One region of the Pseudomonas sp. ADAK7 genome, then DNA from elsewhere that is predicted to be linked to it. Evidence: predicted binding sites of a transcription regulator. Region 1 holds the regulator's gene; each other region holds the start of a gene.
What was found. Region 1 encodes FliA, which starts transcription of late flagellar genes. Its sites were predicted from a motif close to CTAAAGTTTNNNNNNNNNNNGCCGNTAA; they were not measured.

Region 1 (3,212 bases):
AAGGGGGTGCTCCTACAGGTCTAAAAACCCAAAAAACCTAAAATTTTAAAACTCTAAAATCCCAGGCTGGATAACAAATCGTCCACATCGTCCTGACCGGACACAACGTCTTCTCTTTTATCGGCATGAATCTGCGGACCTTCACCCTGAGAGAGATGTTTTTGCGGATCTTTTTCAGCCAGCATCGCTTCACGGTCATGTTCGATACCCGCAAAGCGGTCTACCTGGCTGGCCATGAGCACGAGCTTGAGCAGGTTGCTTTCAACTTCGGTGACCAATTGGGTCACGCGCTTGATCACTTGACCGGTGAGGTCCTGGTAATCCTGAGCCAGCAGAATGTCGTTGAGGTTGCTCGACACCACGCGATTGTCTTCGCTGCTGCGTGTCAGAAAACCGTCGACCCGCCGCGCCAGCTCGCGAAACTCTTCAGCCCCGACTTCGCGACGCATGAACCGTCCCCAGTCGGTGCTCAAGGCCTGGGCTTCCTGGCTCAGGCCATTGACCAGCGGCGTGGCGTTTTCCACCAGGTCCATGGTGCGGTTGGCGGCGGCCTCGGTCAGCTTGACCACATACCCCAGACGCTCGGTCGCATCCGTGATCTGCGAAACTTCCTCGGCTTGCGGCATGTTCGGGTCAATCTGGAAATTGACGATCGCGCTATGCAGCTCGCGAGTGAGCTTGCCCACTTCCTGATACAGGCCGCGGTCACGGGTCTGATTGAGCTCATGGATCAGTTGCACAGCGTCGCCGAACCTGCCTTTTTCAAGGCTTTCGACCAGTTCGACCGCGTGTTTTTTCAGGGTCGACTCAAAATCGCCCTGTGAAGATTCGTTATGCTCCATAGCTCCCCCGTGGCGCAGTTGCTCAACCGATGCGTTCGAAAATCTTCTCGATTTTTTCTTTCAACGCCTGGGCCGTGAAGGGTTTGACCACATAGCCGTTAACACCGGCCTGGGCCGCTTCGATGATCTGTTCGCGCTTGGCTTCAGCGGTCACCATCAGCACTGGCAAGTGCTTGAGTTTTTCATCGGCGCGCACGTGGCGCAGCAGGTCGATGCCGGTCATGCCTGGCATGTTCCAGTCTGTTACCAGAAAGTCGATGCTGCCGCTGTTGAGCACCGGAATGGCAGTGGTGCCATCGTCAGCCTCGACCGTGTTGGTGAACCCAAGGTCACGCAACAGGTTTTTAATGATCCGCCGCATCGTTGAGAAGTCATCAACGATGAGGATTTTCATGTTCTTGTCCAATTCGACCTCCAAGCAGTCTTAAACGCGCCCAGCACCTGGACGCGCCATTTCAATCAATCCGGCAAAGCACTCAAATGACTGTCTGGAGCACAACAGATCGAGACCGCTGCAGTTCAACACCACACCAGCCTCGTTCGCAGTGTCCCCACACTGCCTTCAGCGCGCTCGCCACTCCCCCAAACGCCCCCGCAAACGGGCCGCGCACTGGCTGTGTAACTGGCTGACACGGGATTCGCTGACACCCAGGACCTCACCGATTTCCTTGAGGTTCAGCTCTTCGTCGTAGTACAGCGCCAACACCAGTCGCTCACGCTCCGGCAAATTGGCAATCGCGTCCGCCAAGGCGGCCTGGAAACGTTCGTCTTCCAGATCGCGCGACGGCTCCAGATGAGCACTGGCGCCATCCTCGTGCAGCCCTTCGTGTTCGCCGTCCTGCAACAGGTCGTCGAAACTGAACAGGCGGCTGCCCAAGGTATCGTTCAAAATCCCGTAATAATCGTCGAGACTCAATTGGAGTTCGGCCGCAACTTCGTGATCTTTAGCATCACGGCCGGTTTTAGCTTCAATCGAGCGAATTGCGTCGCTGACCATGCGGGTATTGCGGTGGACCGAACGTGGTGCCCAGTCCCCCTTGCGTACTTCATCGAGCATCGCGCCACGGATTCGAATGCCCGCGTACGTTTCGAAACTCGCGCCTTTGCTGGCGTCGTATTTGGTCGACACTTCAAGCAGGCCAATCATCCCGGCCTGGATCAGGTCTTCCACCTGGACACTGGCCGGCAGACGCGCCAGCAAGTGGTAAGCAATGCGTTTGACCAGTGGCGCGTAACGCTCGATCAGCTCGTATTGCGCATCACGTGCCGACTTCTTGTAGAGGTTGTAGCCACTGGCTGTCATAGGACGGGTCCTGCGGTCTGTTGCACGAGACGCTCGACGAAAAATTCCAGGTGCCCGCGCGGGTTGGCCGGCAGCGGCCAGGTGTCGACTTTCTGTGCAATCGCCTTGAACGCCAGGGCGCACTTGGAGCGCGGGAAGGCTTCGTAGACGGCACGCTGCTTCTGCACGGCCTTGCGCACGCTTTCGTCGTAAGGCACCGCGCCGACGTATTGTAAGGCGACGTCAAGGAAGCGGTCCGTGACCTTGGTCAACTTGGCGAACAGGTTGCGACCTTCTTGCGGGCTCTGGGCCATGTTGGCCAGGACGCGGAAGCGGTTCATGCCGTAGTCGCGGTTGAGCAATTTGATCAGAGCGTAGGCGTCGGTGATGGAGGTCGGCTCGTCGCAGACCACCAGCAACACTTCTTGCGCGGCGCGGACAAAACTGACTACGGAGTCACCAATACCCGCAGCCGTGTCGATCACCAATACGTCGAGGTTGTCGCCGATATCGCTGAAGGCCTGGATCAGGCCGGCATGCTGGGCCGGGCTCAGATGAACCATGCTCTGGGTGCCGGACGCGGCCGGGACGATGCGAATGCCGCCCGGGCCTTGCAACAGAACGTCGCGCAGCTCGCAGCGGCCTTCGATCACATCGGCCAGGGTACGTTTGGGCGTCAGTCCCAGCAGAACGTCGACGTTCGCCAGACCCAGATCGGCGTCCAGCAGCATGACGCGTCGGCCAAGCTCTGCTAGAGCCAGGGACAAGTTCACTGACACGTTAGTCTTCCCGACGCCACCTTTGCCGCCGGTCACCGCGATCACCTGTACGGGATGCATGCTGCCCATGTTATTTCTTTACCTTGTCTTGCATAGACGGAGGCCACATTACTGGCTGCGCGTTCATCAACTGAACAATGCATGGCAGACCATCGATGTAGGTACAAAAACTGTTCATTAGTACCTCAGCCAACCTGCTTGGTCGGGCTGTGGTAAATATCAGCGAACATGTCAGCCATGGCTTCCTCGCTGGGTTCTTCCTGCATTTGCACGCTCACCGCGCGACTGACCAACTGGTGACGCCGCGGC
Region 2 (3,212 bases), 3.3 Mb from region 1:
TTCAGCGTCGCCAGCACGGTGGCCGGGGTCATTTCGACACCGTCCAGTGCGACGATGTCGCCGTTGCGGTAGGTTAGTTCCAGGTACTGCGCTTTATCAGGAGCCTTCTCCGGGGAGACGGTCCATTTCCACATGTCTTCTTCGTGCTCGGTCCAGGTGTCTTCCAGCACGCCGCCTTCATAGGAGATGTGCAGCAGGTTGGCATCCATCGAGTACGGGGATTTTTTCTTGCCGTGACGCTCGATCGGGATGTTGTGCTTTTCAGCATAATCCATCAGCTTTTCACGGGAGAGCAGGTCCCACTCGCGCCAAGGGGCGATCACTTTCACGCCTGGCTTGAGTGCATAGGCGCCGAGCTCGAAACGCACCTGGTCGTTACCCTTGCCGGTGGCGCCATGGGAAATGGCGTCAGCGCCGGTTTCGTTGGCGATTTCGATCAGGCGTTTGGCGATCAACGGACGAGCGATGGAAGTACCCAGCAGGTACTCGCCTTCGTAAACGGTGTTGGCGCGGAACATCGGGAACACGAAGTCACGCACGAATTCTTCGCGCAGATCGTCGATGTAGATTTCTTTGACGCCCATGGCCTGAGCCTTGGCGCGGGCCGGTTCGACCTCTTCGCCCTGCCCCAGGTCAGCGGTGAAGGTCACCACCTCACAGTTATAAGTATCCTGCAGCCACTTGAGGATCACCGAAGTGTCCAGGCCGCCGGAATACGCCAGAACGACCTTGTTTACGTCCGCCATGCCATCACTCCACGGGGTTTACGGAAAGCCGTGAAGTCTACCGCTCATACGAAATAATTTACAGTACCGCGACAGCTTATGACGACGAAGCGACAGATTCTTACGCGGGCGCGACGATGACCGCCGAGTCAGGATGTGGCCGCAGCACTCGCGGCAGAGGCTGATTGCGGAGCCGGTTTCTCGGTGGGCGCCACGCGTTCGAGGCGTACCGCGACCCGGCGGTTCTTCGCCCGGTTGGACGCATTGGTGTTCGGCACCAGCGGGTAGCGCTCACCGTGGAAACGCATGGTGATCTGTGATTCCTGGAAGCCGTTGGCCTTGAAGAAGTCCATCACTGCCAGTGCCCGGCGGCGTGACAGTTCGCGATTGGTCAGACGATTGCCGCTGTTGTCGGAATGGCCGTCGAGTTCGATGTGATTAACCGTCGGATCGGCTTTCATGAACTCCAGCATCACCTGCAACTTGGCCTTGGCCGCCGGATCCAGATCGACACCTTCGCCGGGGAAACCGACTTCGGATTGCTTCACCTGCTCGAAATTCTGCGGCAGCAACTTGGCCACGCAACCCTGGTAGTCGTTGAACGCCTTATTGAACTTGACCGGCAGCAGGCGCACTTCAGACACCCGACCATCGCCCGAAGCGCGGCGAATGACCGGGCTGCGGCCGTCCATCAAACCGTTGATAAGACGCCCGGCCTGCACTTGCGAACTGTTGAACAGTACGTTGCCGCTGCCGATATTGACCGAACCCAGGTTAATGTCACCACGCCCCGGTTGCCACGGCGCAGCGGCCGCGAGCAAGGTCGCGGAACCGCCGCCGATCACCGAGTTGTAGGCCTTGAGACGAAAGATCGCCTGCTCGCCGGCACGACGCACGAATTCACCGGAACCGAAGTCGGTGATCGGCTGGGTCAGGCGGCATTCGAATTTGTCACCTTCGACCGTCCACTCAATGCTCTCCAGACGGGTCTGGAAAGTGAGCGCCATCGCGGGAAGGCTGGCAAACACACTGAGCAAGGCTAAATAACGCTGGCGCACGGGAGGCTCCACTGGCTTCTACAACAAAAAGACCGACACACACATGTTTACGGCATACCTAGTTCATATCGGTACGTTCCTGCAAAACTTGATAGCGAGTGCCTGAGAGAGTCTTTTCCGGTAGCATTCCCCTCAGTTTGACCCGCCTGGAATCCCCTCATGTCCGACCGCCTGACCCTGCTGCGTCCCGACGACTGGCATATTCATCTTCGCGATGGTGCTGTTTTGTCCAATACCGTTGCGGATGTCGCGCGCACCTTTGGTCGCGCCATCATCATGCCCAACCTGGTACCTCCGGTGCGCAACGCCGCTGAAGCCGACGGCTATCGCCAGCGGATTCTCGCTGCACGCCCGGCCGGCAGTCGTTTCGAACCGCTGATGGTGCTGTACCTGACCGACCGCACCCAGCCCGAAGAAATTCGTGAGGCCAAGGCCAGCGGTTTCGTTCACGCCGCCAAGCTGTACCCGGCCGGCGCCACCACTAACTCGGATTCTGGCGTCACCAGCATCGACAAGATCTTCCCGGCGATCGAGGCCATGGCCGAAGTCGGGATGCCGTTGTTGATTCACGGTGAAGTCACCCGTGGCGATGTCGACGTGTTCGACCGCGAAAAAATCTTCATCGATGAACACATGCGGCGCGTGGTCGAGCGTTTCCCGACGCTCAAAGTGGTGTTCGAACACATCACCACGGCTGATGCCGTGCAGTTCGTCAACGCGGCTCCGGCCAACGTCGGCGCAACCATCACCGCTCATCACCTGCTGTACAACCGCAACCACATGCTGGTAGGCGGGATTCGGCCGCACTTCTATTGCCTGCCGATTCTCAAGCGCAACACCCACCAGGAAGCCCTGCTCGACGCCGCCACCAGCGGCAGCGCGAAGTTCTTCCTCGGCACCGACTCGGCGCCGCATGCCCAGCACGCCAAGGAAGCCGCTTGCGGCTGTGCCGGTTGCTACACCGCTTATGCCGCGATCGAGATGTACGCTGAAGCCTTCGAACAGCGCAATGCGCTGGACAAGCTCGAAGCGTTCGCCAGCCTCAACGGCCCGCGCTTCTATGGCCTGCCGGTGAACACCGATCGCATTACCCTGGTCCGCGAAGAGTGGACCGCCCCAACCAGCCTGCCATTTGGCGAGCTGACCGTAATCCCGCTGCGCGCCGGTGAAAAACTGCGCTGGCGCCTGCTGGAGGAACACGCGTGAGTGAAGACCATTTCGACGACGAACAGGACGGTCAAGGCGGTGGAGGCGGTCCTCGTCATCCCATGGCGGCCCGATTCCGTGGTTACCTGCCGGTTGTCGTCGACGTAGAAACCGGTGGCTTCAACTCGGCCACCGACGCCCTGCTGGAGATCGCGGCGACCACCATCGCCATGGACGAAAAAGGCTTCGTGTATCCCGATCACACCTATTTCTTCCGCGTCGA
Region 3 (3,212 bases), 3.5 Mb from region 1:
GGTGAACAGGCCGGGTTTTTTATCAAGCTGCGGTCTGGCGCTGCTGGCGCTGGCGGGCGCCTGGGCAGTGGTATAGGAAGGAGTAGCCATCACGGACAATCCTGATGAGGGAAGGAGTGTCGCCCATGATCGTTTCAAAATGTGACAGAGAGACTGCGGTGGGTCAGTGTTTGGGGGTTTTTACCTACTGATCGTTCCCACGCTCCGCGTGAGAATGCCTCCCCGGACGCTCTGCGTCCGCTTTGGGACGCGGAGCGTCCCTGGCTGCATTCCCACGCGGAGCGTGGGAACGATCACTGGGGTGCGTTAATAATCCTGGCGCTTACGAAACGCCCAACGCCCGGCGATCAAGGTAAAGGTCGCCACCAGCGCCACCAGAATCCAGAAACCTTCCGGGTCGCCGGAGAGCGGCACGCCACCCACATTCATCCCGAAAAAACCGGCAATGATGTTGATCGGCAACGCCAGCACCGTGACCACCGTCAGGGTAAACAGCGTGCGGTTGCTCTGTTCGTTGAGGTTGGCGGCGATTTCTTCCTGCAACAGCTTGATCCGTTCACCGAGGGCCGTGAGGTCGTTGATGATCAACGCAAACTCCTCGGTGGATTTGCGCAGCTCCTTCACGTCTTCCTTCTGCAACCATTGCGGTGGCCGATTGAGCAAACGCAGCAACGACCCCGGCTCCAGCGCCAGCAGCCTTTGCAGGCGCACCAGCACCCGACGATTGGCGCCCAGTTCGGCACGGTTGGTCGACAGCCGCGAGGACAGCAATTCATCTTCGATCTGATCGACACTTTGGCTGGTCTTGCGCACGATCTGCGTCAGCACTTCGCCCTGATCGCGCAGCAAGTGCACGAGCAATTCCAGTGGCGAGCGAAAGCATTCCCCGGCCTTCACCGAGGAGCGCAACTTGTCCACCGAGTGCAGCGGTTGCAGGCGCGCGCTGATGATCAGCTTGCTGCGGGCACAGACCCACAGCGTCGACACATCCGAAGACACCATGCTGCTGAGGTTGAACACCACATCGTTGACCACCGCCAACAACGCCGAATCGACATGTTCGATGCGGGTCGAGCGCGAGCCCTCGTGCAGCGCCTCGAAAAACTCCTCGGGCAATTCCAGATGACTTTTCATCCAGCGCTCGCACGCGGCGTGGGCCAGGTTCAGGTGCAGCCAGAGGAATTCGTCGCTGTCTTCAGACTGTTGCAAACAGCGCAGCGCCTCGGCCGAATCGATCTCCCGGCCACGCTCCCCCGGACGAAAACGGAAGCCGTACAGCAAGCCGAACAAGTCAGTGTCGCGGTGAGTGTGATCGATGCTGTGGTTCATGAGGTCTCGCTGGGGAGGGGCATTCGGCCGTAGCAACGTGGAAACGTAGCAACGCAGCAACGTAGCAACGTAGCAACGTAGCAGCTGTCAAGCGGAGCGAGGCAGCGTTCGGCGACGAAGTCGTCGTCAAACCTGAGCTCGCGGTTTTCCTGAAACACCCCGGTGCCTGATTTCACGACGGCTTCGCCGCCGAACGCTGCCTCGCTCCGCTCGACAGCTGCTACGGGAGCTACGGGAGCCACGGGAGCTACGGGAGCTACGGGAGCCACGGGAGCCACGGGAGCTACGGCAGTTGCTACCGGGCATCATCGCAAGGCTTCTTGACGGTTTTGTGACAGGTGTGTGGCGCGCAAACGTGTGCGCAACCAGCGGTCGGAATTGATTCAAGAACCGCTCTGGCACGCCGATGACGCAGGTGTTAGGTTGCGCGGCTTCGGCCACGCGCCGGGATCGCAGACAGGGAAGTTTGGACGTCTTTCACGCCCAATCAGGCGTGCCTCATTCCTGTCATGAGTATCACTCGATGCTGCAAAAATCCCTGAGAGCCCAAATTCTCGCATTGCTCGGTGGCAGCCTGTTGGCGATGTTGCTGATCGCTTTGGCTTGCTTTCACTTCCTGTCCAGTGGCGTGCAAAGTTACGCCAACCTGATCGACGGACCGCTGCACACCTCGCAACTGATCGATGAAGCCAACCTGCAATTCAAGGTGCAGGTTCAGGAGTGGAAAAATGTCCTGCTGCGGGGCAAGCAGCCGGCCGACCTGGACAAATACTGGAAGCAATTCGAAGACCGCCAGCGCGACGTGCAGGGCATCCTCGGCGAACTGGCGAGCCAGAAAGGCCTGGACGGCCAGCTCAAGACCCGCATCGAACGCCTGCGTGACGAGCATCGCCAGTTGGGCAGCGCTTACCAGAAAGGTCGCGATGCCTACGTCGCCGCCGGTGCCGATCCAACCGCCGGCGACACTGCGGTCAAAGGCGTGGACCGCGCCACCAGCGATCAGATGAGCGAACTGGTCGGCGAATTGCGCAAGCAGGGCACCGAGCAATCGGCGCTGATCAGTGCCGGTGCCGAGCGCACGGTCATGCTCGGGATTATCGTGATGCTCGCCTCGGGCCTGTTGATCGGCCTGTTGAGCCTGTGGCTGATCAACCGCAACCTGGTGGACCCGATCCGCAAACTGATCGACTACGTGGCGCAACTGAGCCAGGGCAAGTTCGCCGAGCGCGTGGCCAGCAGCCGTGAAGACGAACTGGGCAAACTGGCCATGGCCGCCAACACCTTGCGCGACTTCCTCGCCGAAACCTTCAACCGCTTGCAGCGCAGCGCCAAGGATCTGGACAGCGCCAGCGGCGAGTTGAACGCCATTGCCGGCCTCATGGCCAGCGGTACCAACGAGCAATTCAACCGCACTGATCAGGTAGCGACGGCGATGAATGAAATGTCCGCCACCGCCCAGGAAGTGGCGCGTCACGCTGCCGACGCCGCCCGTGCCGCCGACGATGCCGACCAGTCCGCCCAGCAAGGCGAAAAGGTCATGCAGGGCACCATCCACACCATCACCCAGATGCGCGGCGAAATCGCCAATACGGCCACGGTCATCCGTCGTCTGGAAACCGACAGCGGCCGTATCGGCAAAGTGCTGGAAGTGATTCGCGGCATCGCCGAGCAGACCAATCTGCTGGCGCTCAACGCCGCCATCGAAGCGGCCCGTGCCGGTGAAGCCGGACGCGGTTTTGCGGTGGTGGCCGACGAAGTGCGCAGCCTGGCCCAGCGCACGGCGGCGTCGATCATCGAGATCAACCAGATCATCCAGACTGTGCAAACCGGTGCCGTAGATGCTGCCCAAGCCATTGAAAGCGGCCAGTCCCGCAGCGAAGAAA
Region 4 (3,212 bases), 1.4 Mb from region 1:
ATCATCATGCAGACGCCCTACCCGCTGGGCGCCGAAGAACTGAAGGCGCTGCTGCAACGTTCCCACCAGCTGGTGGTGAGCAAGTTGCCCAAGCGCACTCAGGTCGGGCTGCTGCTGTAACAACAGCCGAAGGTTGCGTCCGGCCCGTGTAGCAGCTGTCGAGCGGAGCGAGGCAGCGTTCGGCTGCGAAGCAGTCGTGAAGTCAGGCGACGCGGTGTTTCAGGAAGTCCGAGTGCGCAGGTTTTACGACGGCTTCGCCGCCGAACGCTGCCTCGCTCCGCTCGACAGCTGCTACATCCGATGTGCGTGTCCTTTAGAAGAAGGCGAGCAAGTTCGCGCCGAGGAACAACTGGTCGATCCAGAATACCTGGTGCATCAATACGATGAGCCAGAACACCAGTTGAAACGAGACTTTGCGGGTCTTGTGCCGGAACACTTGCTGGGCCAGCAAGGCGCCCGGCCAGCCACCGGCCAGTTCTACCGCGTGCAGGACGTTTTCCGGCGTGCGCCAGGTGTCGGCGCGGGCCTTGCGCTTGTCGCTCCAGTACAGGAAAAACGCCACCACGCTGACCACGCCGTAGGCCGCCAGCGGAATCACTGACACCGCGCGCAGCCACAGCATCAGCGAGCCGTACAACGGCAACGCGCAGAGGGCGGCAAACACCAGCAGTTTCAAGCGTAGATGCTGGACCTCGCCCCCGGATTTACGGCCGGGGTTATGTCGCGCGCTGGAATCATTCATGGCTTGGCAGCTGTCCAATCAACCCAACCGAACTGCCAGGTCGCCAGGATCACCAGGCCAAACGCAATGCGATACCAGGCAAATGCCGCATAGCTGTGGGTGGCAATGAATTTGAGCAGGCCTCTGACCGCGATCATCGCAAAGATAAACGCGGTGACAAAACCAATGGCGAACACCGGAAAGTCCGCCGGCACGAACAGATGGCGGTACTTGAACCCCGAATACACGGCCGCTGCAACCATCGTCGGCATCGCCAGGAAGAACGAGAACTCGGTCGCGGTTTTGCGCGACAGCCCGAACAGCAGGCCACCGATAATCGTCGAGCCGGAACGCGAAGTCCCCGGGATCATCGCCAGGCACTGGGCAAAGCCGACTTTCAGCGCGTCCTGCCAGGTGATGTCGTCGACTGTTTCGGCATGCACTTCATGCTGACGCTTCTCGGCCCACAACATGACAATCCCGCCCACGACCAGCGCCGCGGCCACGGTGATCGGGTTGAACAGGTAGTGGTGAATCAAATCGGAAAAAATCACCCCCAGCACCACGGCCGGCATGAAGGCAATCAGCAGGTTCGCGGTGAAGCGTCGCGCGCTCGGCTGGGTCGGCAAGCCGACGACCACGTCGAGGATTTTGCGGCGGAACTCCCAGACCACCGCGAGGATCGCGCCTAACTGGATGATGATGTTGAATGCAATGGCCCGTTCACCACCGAAGTTGAGCAAATCCGCGACGATGATCTGGTGTCCGGTACTCGAAATGGGCAAAAACTCCGTCAGCCCCTCTACAACGCCTAGAATCAGTGCCTGGAAGGCCGTCCAAAGATCCATCAATCCCCCAAAGACAGTGCTCAAAGGCCTGCCCCGTTAATATTTTTAGTACGTTCACTGCGCTCAGCGTAGCTGAAGTCCCGCGCGCACAGGATCCCTACGAAACCGTAAAAATTCCGTGAAAAATCAACTTGGATTCAGGTTTTTCCGCGCGAGGCCGAAATCCTATCAGACAAGCCCCGTTTACGCCGCCGCGTAATTGGACTTGGGTCGGATAGGCCCCACCGGCAAAGTGTGGTTGGATGCTGGCGATCGTTTATTACAAGAAAAAGAATCTGGAGTGACAGCGTTATGAACAGCTTGCGCAGTGTGTCGATCAGCCGACGCTTGTGGCTCATCTTGATCGTGGCGATCGTGATGTTATTGACCTTGGGCGTCTTGATGCTCAAACAGATCCACGACGACCTGTACCACGCCAAGGCACAGAAGACCCAGCACGTGGTACAGACCGCCAGTGGCATCCTCAACTACTACCATGACCTGGAAACTGCCGGCACCCTCACCCGCGAAGCGGCGCAGAAACAGGCGCTGACCACGGTTCGCGGTCTGCGCTATGACCAGAACGACTACTTCTGGATCAACGACCTGACGCCGGTGATGATCATGCACCCGGCCAACCCGAAACTCGAAGGCCAGAATCTCTCGGCGATCCGCGACCCGGACGGCTTCGCGCTGTTCAACGAGATGGTCATCATCGCCAAGGCCAAGGGCGCCGGCATGGTCGATTACCGCTGGCCGAAACCGGGCGCCAGTGCGCCGGTGGAAAAAACCTCCTACGTCAAGTTGTTCGAGCCCTGGGGCTGGATCATCGGCTCCGGCGTGTACATCGATGACATGCAGGCCGAGTTCTACGGCCAGGTCTGGAAAGCCTCGTTTATCGGCCTGGCGATTGCGCTGATCATGGCGTTGCTGGTGATCATGATTGCCCGCAGCATCGTGCGGCCGTTGCAGGAAACCGTGAACGCCATGGCCAACATTGCCAGCGGCGAAAGCGACCTGACCCGCAGCCTCGACACCCACGGCCAGGACGAAGTCACGCAACTGGCGCACCACTTCAACGCCTTTACCGCCAAGCTGCGTCTGGTGATCAGCCAGTTGCAGGTGTCCGCCAGCGCGTTGGGCCAATCGTCCAGCGACCTGGGCAACGATGCGGCGCAGGCGCAGCAACGCAGTCAGCAGCAGTCCCAGCAGATGGAACTGGTGGCGACCGCGATCAATGAAGTGACCTACGGCGTGCAGGACGTGGCGAAGAACGCCGAGCACGCCGCCAGTGAAATGCGCGACGCCGAGTCCCAGGCGCAGCAAGGCCAGGTCAACATTGATGGCAGCTTGCAGCAGATCGACAAACTCTCCGGCACCATTGACCAGGCGGTGGAAGTGATTCGCACCCTGGCTGCCGAAAGCACCCAGATCGGTAGCGTACTGGAAGTGATTCGCTCGATTGCCGAACAGACCAACCTGCTGGCCCTCAACGCGGCCATCGAAGCCGCCCGGGCGGGCGAGCAAGGTCGCGGCTTTGCGGTGGTGGCCGATGAGGTGCGCCTGCTGGCCCAGCGCACGCAGAAGTCCACGGCGGAAATCCAGGCGATGATCGAACGCCTGCAAAACCACTCCGAAGCGGCGGTCAAGGTGATCAGCGACAG

Region 2: the regulator FliA is predicted to act here: its motif matches at 1,849-1,876, upstream of HKK53_RS27260 (flagellar protein MotY).
Region 3: the regulator FliA is predicted to act here: its motif matches at 1,712-1,739, upstream of HKK53_RS28325 (methyl-accepting chemotaxis protein).
Region 4: the regulator FliA is predicted to act here: its motif matches at 1,706-1,733, upstream of HKK53_RS05150 (methyl-accepting chemotaxis protein).

Annotation. Positions count from the first base shown of each region.
Region 1 is NZ_CP052861.1:2,592,203-2,595,414, forward strand. It holds gene HKK53_RS12130 (protein phosphatase CheZ) at 54-842, opposite strand; gene HKK53_RS12135 (chemotaxis response regulator CheY) at 865-1,236, opposite strand; gene fliA (RNA polymerase sigma factor FliA) at 1,405-2,145, opposite strand; gene fleN (flagellar synthesis regulator FleN) at 2,142-2,972, opposite strand; gene flhF (flagellar biosynthesis protein FlhF) at 3,089-3,212, opposite strand, start outside.
Region 2 is NZ_CP052861.1:5,926,921-5,930,132, reverse strand. It holds gene HKK53_RS27265 (argininosuccinate synthase) at 1-746, opposite strand, end outside; gene HKK53_RS27260 (flagellar protein MotY) at 875-1,783, opposite strand; gene pyrC (dihydroorotase) at 1,943-2,989, shown strand; gene rnt (ribonuclease T) at 2,986-3,212, shown strand, end outside.
Region 3 is NZ_CP052861.1:6,166,506-6,169,717, forward strand. It holds gene HKK53_RS28310 (inorganic phosphate transporter) at 1-90, opposite strand, end outside; gene HKK53_RS28315 (transporter) at 307-1,329, opposite strand; gene HKK53_RS28325 (methyl-accepting chemotaxis protein) at 1,853-3,212, shown strand, end outside.
Region 4 is NZ_CP052861.1:1,161,157-1,164,368, forward strand. It holds gene HKK53_RS05135 (MmcQ/YjbR family DNA-binding protein) at 1-120, shown strand, start outside; gene HKK53_RS05140 (DUF1294 domain-containing protein) at 314-742, opposite strand; gene HKK53_RS05145 (undecaprenyl-diphosphate phosphatase) at 739-1,569, opposite strand; gene HKK53_RS05150 (methyl-accepting chemotaxis protein) at 1,861-3,212, shown strand, end outside.